DNA from 3 places in the Lysinibacillus sp. FW301-JW8 genome. Region 1 is predicted to be linked to each of the others. Evidence: riboswitches for the same ligand, from Rfam matches in the RefSeq annotation. Region 1 holds a riboswitch; each other region holds the start of a gene.

Region 1 (3,281 bases):
TCAGTGAAAACTGTTTCTGAATTATATGCACCAATCTCAGGTACAGTAGTTGAAGTAAATGCAGATTTAGAAGATAGCCCAGAATTCGTTAATGAATCACCATATGAAAAAGCTTGGATGATCGTTGTTGAGCCTGCTGATGCATCAGAAGTTGAAAAGCTTATGACAGCAGAGCAATACGAAGAAATGATCGCTGAATAAGACAAGCCCTAATAGAAAAACGTCGGCATTTACCGACGTTTTTTATTATCTTCATGGCTGGTAAGATAGTTTGCTTCTCAATGGGTGTCTAACATTACCATCGTTAGTACTTAATTGATATAATGATTATAAGGAAAAGGGATATGTCTAATGGGGGTGGCGTGATGTTCGAGGGAAAATGCTTAATTGTTGAAGGCCGTTCGGATAAGCTTCAAATTGAACCTATTTTAAGTGAAGATGTCACAATACTTTGTACGAATGGTACAATTGGTGTGCATCAATTAGAAGTGTTGCTTGATCCATATGAAGGCTGTGAGCTTTATACATTTTTTGATGCAGATCCATCAGGAGATAAGCTGCGGGCATTAATGGACAGACATTATCCAGAGGCAGAGCATTTACGTACAATGCCAACGTATAAAGAAGTCGAGACAACTCCAAGAAAGATATTAGCAATGATATTGCTACGAGCACATTTCTCAATCCATAATCAATTTATTTTGTAAGGTTGCGTGAAAAAATGGAAGAATGGTCAAAAGAGCAGTGGGTCGCGGCTATCCAGTCGGGGGAAAGAGCTGCCTTTTATTTATATACACCTTTGTGTGGTACATGTGCTGTAGCATCGAAAATGATGATGATTGTTGAGCAATTACTGCCTAAGCTTCAAATCGGCAAAGCAAACCTAAATTTTGTTGAGGAGATTGCTTTAGATCACGAAATCGAGAGTGTACCTTGTCTACTCGTCTGTGATGGCGGAAAAGTGACAGAAAAAATCTATGCTTTTCAATCCGTACCATTTTTATACGAATTGTTAAAAAAATCAATTGACTGAAGTTTGCTAGCATGGTAAAGTAACAAATAGATTACTAAAACATTAAATATATCGAACTCTTATGAAGAGTGGCGGAGGGAAGTGCCCTATGAAGCCCGGCAACCATCACAAAGTGAAAAGGTGCCAAATCACCCAAAGATTTATCTTTGAAAGATGAGAGAACGGTTGAGCGTATAAATACGTGACCCCTTCTACTTGTCTGTGAGTGAAGGGGTTTTCTATATGAGAAAAGGAGTATTCGCTATGATCCAGCTTCAAAATATTACGAAGAAATACAAAACCGCAAATGGCGAATTAACAGCAGTCAAAGACGTAAACCTTTCCATTAATAAAGGTGAAATATTTGGCATTATCGGCTATAGTGGCGCTGGTAAAAGTACGATGATTCGTTTATTGAACGGCTTAGAAAAGCCTACATCTGGTACGGTGAAGGTTAACAATCAAGAGTTTTCATCTATAAAGGGGCAAAAGCTCAGAGATGCTAGACAAAAGGTAAGTATGATTTTCCAGCATTTTAATCTACTATGGTCTAGAACCGTTGCTGAAAATATCGCTTTTCCACTAGAAATCGCAGGTGTTTCAAAGGCACAGCGTGATGCACGTGTGAAAGAATTGATTACCCTTGTTGGTTTAGATGGACGTGATCAGGCGTATCCATCACAGCTATCGGGTGGTCAAAAGCAACGTGTCGGTATTGCTAGAGCGCTAGCCAATAATCCAGAGGTTTTATTATGTGATGAGGCAACCTCAGCACTTGATCCAGAGACTACGGATGCAATCTTGGATTTACTTGTTGATATTAACGAGCGTTTAGGATTAACAATTGTGTTAATTACACATGAAATGCACGTTATTCGTAAAATCTGTCATCGTGTAGCAGTAATGGAGGCAGGAGAAATAGTAGAACGTGGTGAGGTTTTACAAGTATTTCAAGCACCACAAGCCACTATTACGAAAAAATTTGTGTCTCAAATTACAGATACAAAGGAAACGCAGGAGACGGTTGCACAAATAAAAGCAAATTATCCAACTGGACAACTTGTTAAGCTAATTTTTGTCGGCGAAAAAACAGAGCAACCTGTTATTTCACACCTCGTCAAGCACTTTGATGTAGAAGTCAGTATTGTGCATGGTAATATCTCTCAAACGAAAAACGGTGCTTACGGTACACTTATTGTGCAAATTGATGGTACAGAGGCAAATGTTGCTGATGCATTAGGTTACTTAAATACAGTCGAAGTACAAACGGAGGTGATTTCAAATGCTAACTAATCTCTTTCCGAATGTCGACTGGGAGCGAATGTGGACAGCTACCTATGAAACATTGTATATGACTGCTTTTTCAACCGTAGTAACATTCATCCTTGGATTAGTAATTGGAATCGTATTATTTTTAACAAGTCCACATCAACTTTGGGCTAATAAGATTGTTAATTTTTTAACAGGATCACTCGTAAATATTTTCCGTTCACTTCCATTTATCTTGTTAATTATTTTATTAATTCCATTTACGAAATTCTTGTTCGGCACAATCCGAGGTGCCAATGCTGCGTTGCCAGCACTAATTATTGGTGCTGCACCATTCTATGCACGTATGGTATTAATTGCATTACGTGAAATTGATAAAGGGGTAATCGAGGCAGCCCGTTCTATGGGTGCTAAAACTTCTACTATTATATGGAAGGTGTTAATTCCAGAATCATTACCAGCACTTATTTCAGGTATTACTGTAACAGCAGTCGCACTTGTTGGGTATACAGCTATGGCTGGAATTATTGGTGCAGGCGGGTTAGGAAACTTAGCTTTCTTGGACGGCTTCCAACGTAATCGCTCTGATGTGACATTAATGGCAACTATTCTAATCTTAGTAGTCGTATTTATTATTCAATGGATAGGCGATATGATTACTGCTAAAACAGATAAACGTTAAAGGTTATTTCGGTTTTCTACCGTTAACATATTTTTGAACAAAATAAAAGGGAGTGTAATAAAATGAAGAAGTTATTAGCGGGATTATTCTTATCAGTATTAGTACTAGCTTTAGCTGCTTGTGGTGCTGGTAAAAAAGATGATGCAAGCTCAGGTGCATCAACAGAAGATAAAACAGATAGTAAAGAAAATGTAACATTAACAGTAGGTGCTTCAAATACACCACACGCAGTTATCCTAGAAAAAGCAAAACCGATTTTAGCTGAACAGGGTATTGATCTTAAAATTGAAACGTATACAGATTATGTATTACCTAACC
Region 2 (3,281 bases), on a different contig from region 1:
AATTCATGACCAGATATTACTAAGCTCGTATAACCTGGTATTTCTAATCGATATATCGGCCCATACTCTTCTGCAAGCTTACAAAGTGATAATGTTGGCTGCTCTTTATCGATTAAGGGCAAATGGCCAAGTGGACCAAATGTTTTTGGTTTTGGAACATCTTCTACACTTATCATCATGAATCCCTTCTTTCAGTAAAATAAAAAATGATAGTTAAATCTATCATTTGATAAAATAATATACCAAAAATTAAGTAGAACTCAACTTTTTAGAAATTATCCAAGGGAAAAATGGCAGTATTTGTGAACAAAGAGTGAAATAGCAAAAGCCCAACCTCTCACTCTAGTAAGTTGAGACATTGGGCTTTTTGCGGATTTAAATTTAACTAAATATGATATTCAATTTCATCAACGAAATCCCATTCATATGGTGTTTCTTGATAAACATAGTAATTCAGCCAGTTTGAGAATAGCAAATGGGTATGGGCACGCCATGTATTAATTGGCTCATGTGCTGGGTCGTCATTCGGGAAATAGTTCACCGGTACAGTAATATCTAACCCTTTTGCGACATCTCGATTATATTCATCTGCTAAAGTTGTTGCATCATACTCAAGATGACCTGTGATCATAATGTTTTTATTATCCTTGGACTGCACAATAAATACACCTGCATCCTCTGAATAGGACAGTAAACGTAAATCAGGATGATTGCGTACTTCATCAATAGAAACAGATGTATAACGAGAATGTGGTGCTGTAAATAAATCACTAAATCCACGCACTAAGTCGACTGTTAAATCTGTAATGACATGCGAATAAACACCTGAGCATTTTGCTGGAAGTTCAACCTTCCCGATTCCATAATGATGATATAAAGCAGCCTGTGCCCCCCAACATATATGTAGGATAGATGTCACGTTTTTCTTAGACCAATCCATAATTTGTGAGATTTCCTGCCAGTAATTCACTTCTTCAAAAGCCATCTTCTCTACAGGTGCTCCTGTAATAATCATTCCGTCAAAGCGGCGATGACGAATTTGTTGGAAAGTTGTGTAAAATAGCTGTAAATGTGATTTACTAACATTTTTTGATTCATGTGTTGCTGTATTTAAAAATGTAATATTGACTTGCAGTGGCGTATTCCCTAGCAAGCGCAGTAATTGCAGCTCTGTTTTCTCTTTTTCAGGCATTAAGTTGAAAATTAATATATTTAATGGACGAATTTGTTGTGTATTCGCACGATCCTCTTCCATCACGAAAATCTTTTCCTCTCGTAAATGTTCTCCAGCTGGTAAGTTTTTTGGAATATTAATTGGCATCTTGCATTCCCCTCTCTTTTATTTCCCTCTTCAAAATCAAGTTTACAATGACACTTTTTATGAAATTAAAAAATCCCCCTTATTCCATGCGAGATAGAATGAGGGGGATTTTCACCACGTTCACTCTTATCTCTCAAAGGAAAAAACCTTTGCTGGAATTAGCACCTTTCTAACATTTGTTAGAGGTTGCTGAAGCGTCATCGGGCCAAATCCCTCAGCTTCTCTTGATAAGATTATTTAATTAAAATGAATTGTAACATGAACTATTAAGAATATCAATAAAACATAGAATATTTTGTCATTACTATGCATGTTTAGCTAAATTTTGATGAACACTAATCATCATAACAACATATGAAATTTTATGGTAAACATGCTGTGATTATGTTAACATATACCTTTAGTAACAGAGAGGAACGTGAATAGCTTGATTAAAATTGAATTTCCTAAACCAGATTTAGTGATTCGCCAGCGTGAGCAAGATTTAAAGCCTGGTGATGTACCAATTACACCATACCATGGTTTTATTGACTTCCATAAAATCACACGAGACAAAGGTGGCATTTTCTTATTTTACAATGAGAAAAATGAGCTTTTATTTGTCGGTAAAGCGCGTAAAATTCGTCAACGTATAAAAAAACATTTTGAAGACAATGTATCACCTATGAAAAATCATCGTCAAGAAATTTTCAAAATTGAAGTTTATGAAATAGAAGATCCAATGGAACGTGAAATTTACGAAACGTATGCCATTAATGTTTTCCGCTCTAGATATAATGTTGATAAAGTATTTTATTAAAAAAGAATCTGCTTGCCTCTAAAGGCAAGCAGATTCTTTATTTTTTACTCTACAAAAAATGCTTTTCGTTCTTTCGTAATCCATTCCTCAAGCTCATGATCATCTCGTCTTAGGAGACGATTAATAAGGACATCATGCCAAATATAATCCTCTAATAAATAAATGTGAACCGGATCATTCGTAATAAAAGCAGTTTCAAGATTTGAAGGAGAATGTCCATAAATCATCTCTTGACCATCGATAGACAAGATAAACCAGTGCTGTGTAGAAGATTTTTTCGTATAATATGTCATTCGATGCATATCGATGGATGACACAGGTTCATGCACATATAGTGTAATACCGTGAACAGGAACTTGTTCAGCCACCAATAAAATATCCTCTCTCAATGCTTCATACATCTCTTCCCACATAGAAAGAAGTACCTTTTTCTCCGCTTTCTTTAATAATGACTGACAATAATTAATAATGGTCTGCTTCCCTTTTAACATTAACACTTTAGGCTCCGCTTCCTGCTCCTTAGTTTCTAATTTTTCTAATTGGTCACTAATTGACGTAAAATTCGATTGCCAGCGCTGTTGAATTTGCTGTAAAAACATAGCAACAGGAATGGAAGAATAAGTTGTTTGATCAGCAGCCTCCTCTTTCAGCACTAATCCTTTTTCAACGAGCACATCCAGTATGTCATAAACTCTTGCTCGAGGAATACCAGAGTTTTTGCTGACCTGATAAGCACTAATATGGCTCTTTTGGACAAGTGCCGTATAGGCCTTTCCTTCATATTCTGTAAATCCTAGCTCTTTTAATTGGGCGATTAATTCATCCATCCAATCCCTCCATTTCCTTTATTATAGAATAATTTGATGAATAGAAGCTAATGAAAAAAATAGTCTTTACAGCGAAATAAAAATTAGTTACTATTTCAGTAGTAACTATCTAATGAGGTGTCAACATGCTTTTTGAAGTAGATGTAAATGTAGTAATTTTATTGATTGCGTTTGGGTTTCTCGCAGCCTTTGTAGACTCTGTGGTTGGTGGTGGTGGCTTAATCTCATTACCTGCTCTTTTGTTTGCGGGTTTAAATCCTGCAGCAGCCGTTGCAACCAATAAGTTAGCGGGGACTATGGGTTCTTTAACCTCTACGATTTCCTTTTATCGTTC
Region 3 (3,281 bases), on a different contig from region 1:
TGAATTAAATGCTGAAGATAAAGAAGATATGGAACGTATCGTCCGTGAATATGCAGAAAAAGGACAATATTATAAATCTCTTCAAGCAAACAATAAATAAGCCAAGAAGCCCCATATGATTTCGGGGCTTCTTTTTTATATTTAGAAAAGGGCTTTGTAAATAAATTAGCCCTTCCTGATTAATACTTTAAAATAATTTACAATTTACTTTAACACTTTAGCGAGATAGCTTATTAACGTACTCTTTCTCTTAAAGCCTCGGCTTTATCTGTTTGCTCCCAAGGAACATTTAAGTCAGTACGACCGAAGTGTCCATATGCAGCAGTTTGCTTATAGATAGGGCGGCGTAAATCAAGCATTTTAATAATTCCTGCTGGTCGTAAATCAAATAGCTCACGTACCCACTCGACAATCTCACTTTCCTTCACTTTTCCAGTACCAAATGTATCAACAGCAATGGACACTGGCTGAGCAACGCCAATTGCATAAGCTAATTGTACCTCAGCACGTTCTGCTAAACCTGCTGCTACAATGTTTTTGGCTACATAACGTGCTGCATATGCTGCTGAACGGTCAACCTTTGTTGCATCCTTTCCAGAGAACGCACCACCGCCATGACGAGCATAGCCACCGTATGTATCCACGATGATTTTGCGTCCAGTTAGACCGGCATCACCTTTCGGACCACCAATAACAAAACGACCAGTCGGATTAATGAAATATTTAGTATTTGCATCTAGTAATTCACTTGGAACAACTGGTGCAATTACGAACTGTTTTAAATCTGCCTGAATTTGTTCAAGTGTTGCTTCTTCATCATGTTGTGTTGAAATGACGATCGTATCTACTCGTACTGGAATATTGTTTTCATCATATTCAATTGTCACTTGCGTTTTTCCATCAGGACGTAAATACGCTAATTCACCAGATTTACGCACTTCTGTTAAACGATGTGCTAATTTATGCGCTAGACTAATTGGTAATGGCATAAGCTCAGGCGTTTCGTTACATGCATAACCAAACATTAAGCCTTGGTCACCTGCACCAATCGCTTCAATGTCAGCGTCTGTCATAGAGCCTTCACGAGCCTCTAGTGCTTGGTCAACACCCTGTGCAATATCCGGTGATTGCTCACCAATAGCTACAAGCACTGCAAGATTTTCTGCATCAAAGCCATATTTCCCACGCGTATATCCAATTTCTGCTACAGTATCTCGGACAATACCTTTAATATCTACATAGGTAGAAGTTGTAATTTCTCCTGCTACTAATACTAATCCTGTTGTTACTGTTGTTTCACACGCTACACGTGCATTTGGATCTTCTGCTAAAATAGCATCTAATATGGCATCCGAAATTTGGTCACAAATTTTGTCTGGATGTCCTTCTGTCACGCTCTCTGATGTAAACAGTCGACGGTTTGTCATTTGGTTTTCCTCCTATTACTCTTCCAAAAAGTATTTGTGAATGAATACGGTACTCATTACCCATGTCAAGTCCGCTCCTAAGGATTGAACTCTCAAGCCGTTGTTGCTGTCGTTTCACTTTCGCCCAAATAAACAGCTGCTCTTTTAACACGAGGATTTCGAAAGATCCGTCATTATAATAAGGAAAGAACTACATATACTTACCTCTGTATTTGTTTTTAACAATAAAAAAAATCCTTTTCTCACGCTTACTAACATGAGGAAAGGAATAATGACTTCGTAACCTTTCACTCTTATCGTTCAAGGGGTTCCCCTTGCATCAGGTTGGCACCAACGCATGTCGTGAAATAAGTTCATGCAGGTTGCCGGGTTTCACAGGGCCTGACCCTCCACCAGCTCGGGATAAGAGTATCCGTTCAATATCTCATATTACGTAAAAGGTCGAACGTTGTCAAATATTTTTTGCTATTATTGTTAAGGTATGAGAGAAACTTTATGATTGGCATTTGGGTAAGGCTGTAAACTGTAGCAAAATAATCCCTATTACTACCTTATATCCTGTGTTAACATAAAGGTGATCTAGTATCTTCATACATATAGCATAATATTTGTTGCTCTGAAGCCAATCACCACTACATGCGGGAAGATGAAATCAGTTTTTGCTCCTTCCGAACTTGAGTTAACAACCTTCCATCTTGTGCGAACCTCATGTTAGTCAAAAGCCTTCAAAAGCTGTTATGCTCCGGTGAATGAATGATGACATCTCACATTACTAATTACTTTTTGTCGTTTTCTTGAAAAGTAATAAAATCTCAAAAATAATTTCTGAATTAGTATAGATTATTTAAGCAATTGTGTTATACTATTTTTGAAATTAAGAAATTCTCCCTCAAACTCAAGGGAATACTATAAAAAAGGATGGTATTTAATCGATGAATTCAGTAGAAATTGCAAACGAACTGAAGGAATTATTAAGCGGCGGTAACATTAATGTTCAACTTTCAGTACCACAATTAGCTGAAAAGGCTACATCTCGTGGTGAAGCTATGTTAACAGTAGATGGCGCAGTTCGTGCAGAAACTGGCAAATACACTGGTCGTTCACCTAAAGATAAATATACGGTAGAAGAAGAAAGCACAAAGGATAAAATTGACTGGGGGAAAGTAAACCAACCAATTTCTTCTGAAGTGTTCGATAACTTATATGTAAAAGTAGTAAAATACTTAAAAGAACGTGACGAATTATTTGTATTTAAGGGATTTGCTGGTGCCGATAAAGATTCACAGCTTAGCATCCAAGTCATCAATGAATATGCTTGGCACAATCTTTTTGCTCATCAATTATTTATCCGTCCAACAGAAGAAGAGTTAGCTTCTCATGTTGCTGACTTCACAGTAATCTCTGCTCCTAACTTTAAAGCAGACCCTGCTGTGGATGGTACAGCTTCTGAAACATTCATCATTGTATCTCTTGAAAAGAAAATCATCCTAATCGGCGGAACTGAATATGCTGGTGAAATCAAAAAATCAATTTTCGGTATTATGAACTACTTATTACCACAACAAGGCATCCTTTCTATGCACTGTTCAGCAAACGTTGGTGAAGCTGGAGATGTAGCATTATTCTTCGGTTTATCTGGTACTGGTAAAACGACTTTATCTGCTGACCCTGACCGCAAGCTTATCGGTGACGATGAACACGGTTGGTCTGATAATGGTGTATTCAACATTGAGGGCGGTTGCTATGCAAAAACAATTAACCTTTCTGCTGAGAAAGAACCAGAAATCTACAATGCAATCCGCTTTGGTTCAGTTCTAGAAAACGTAGCTGTTGATCCAGAAACTCGCGTTTGTG

What was found. Region 1 has a riboswitch for S-adenosylmethionine ahead of AC3WOM_RS08915 (methionine ABC transporter ATP-binding protein). Riboswitches for the same ligand answer to the same signal wherever they lie in the genome.
Region 2: linked by a shared signal. The riboswitch ahead of metA (homoserine O-acetyltransferase MetA) and the one ahead of AC3WOM_RS08915 (methionine ABC transporter ATP-binding protein) in region 1 are both predicted to bind S-adenosylmethionine.
Region 3: linked by a shared signal. The riboswitch ahead of metK (methionine adenosyltransferase) and the one ahead of AC3WOM_RS08915 (methionine ABC transporter ATP-binding protein) in region 1 are both predicted to bind S-adenosylmethionine.

The regions. Positions count from the first base shown of each region.
Region 1 covers NZ_JBYTBB010000016.1:41,108-44,388, reverse strand. The annotation lists gene gcvH (glycine cleavage system protein GcvH) at 1-201, shown strand, start outside; gene AC3WOM_RS08925 (toprim domain-containing protein) at 366-707, shown strand; gene AC3WOM_RS08920 (thioredoxin family protein) at 722-1,033, shown strand; SAM riboswitch class I at 1,090-1,193, shown strand; gene AC3WOM_RS08915 (methionine ABC transporter ATP-binding protein) at 1,277-2,305, shown strand; gene AC3WOM_RS08910 (methionine ABC transporter permease) at 2,295-2,963, shown strand; gene AC3WOM_RS08905 (MetQ/NlpA family ABC transporter substrate-binding protein) at 3,026-3,281, shown strand, end outside.
Region 2 covers NZ_JBYTBB010000008.1:105,808-109,088, reverse strand. The annotation lists gene AC3WOM_RS05575 (bifunctional cytochrome P450/NADPH--P450 reductase) at 1-176, opposite strand, end outside; gene metA (homoserine O-acetyltransferase MetA) at 386-1,321, opposite strand; SAM riboswitch class I at 1,445-1,555, opposite strand; gene AC3WOM_RS05565 (nucleotide excision repair endonuclease) at 1,749-2,120, shown strand; gene AC3WOM_RS05560 (TrmB family transcriptional regulator) at 2,165-2,947, opposite strand; gene AC3WOM_RS05555 (TSUP family transporter) at 3,073-3,281, shown strand, end outside.
Region 3 covers NZ_JBYTBB010000029.1:19,132-22,412, reverse strand. The annotation lists gene AC3WOM_RS13130 (gamma carbonic anhydrase) at 1-100, shown strand, start outside; gene metK (methionine adenosyltransferase) at 234-1,427, opposite strand; SAM riboswitch class I at 1,718-1,836, opposite strand; gene pckA (phosphoenolpyruvate carboxykinase (ATP)) at 2,360-3,281, shown strand, end outside.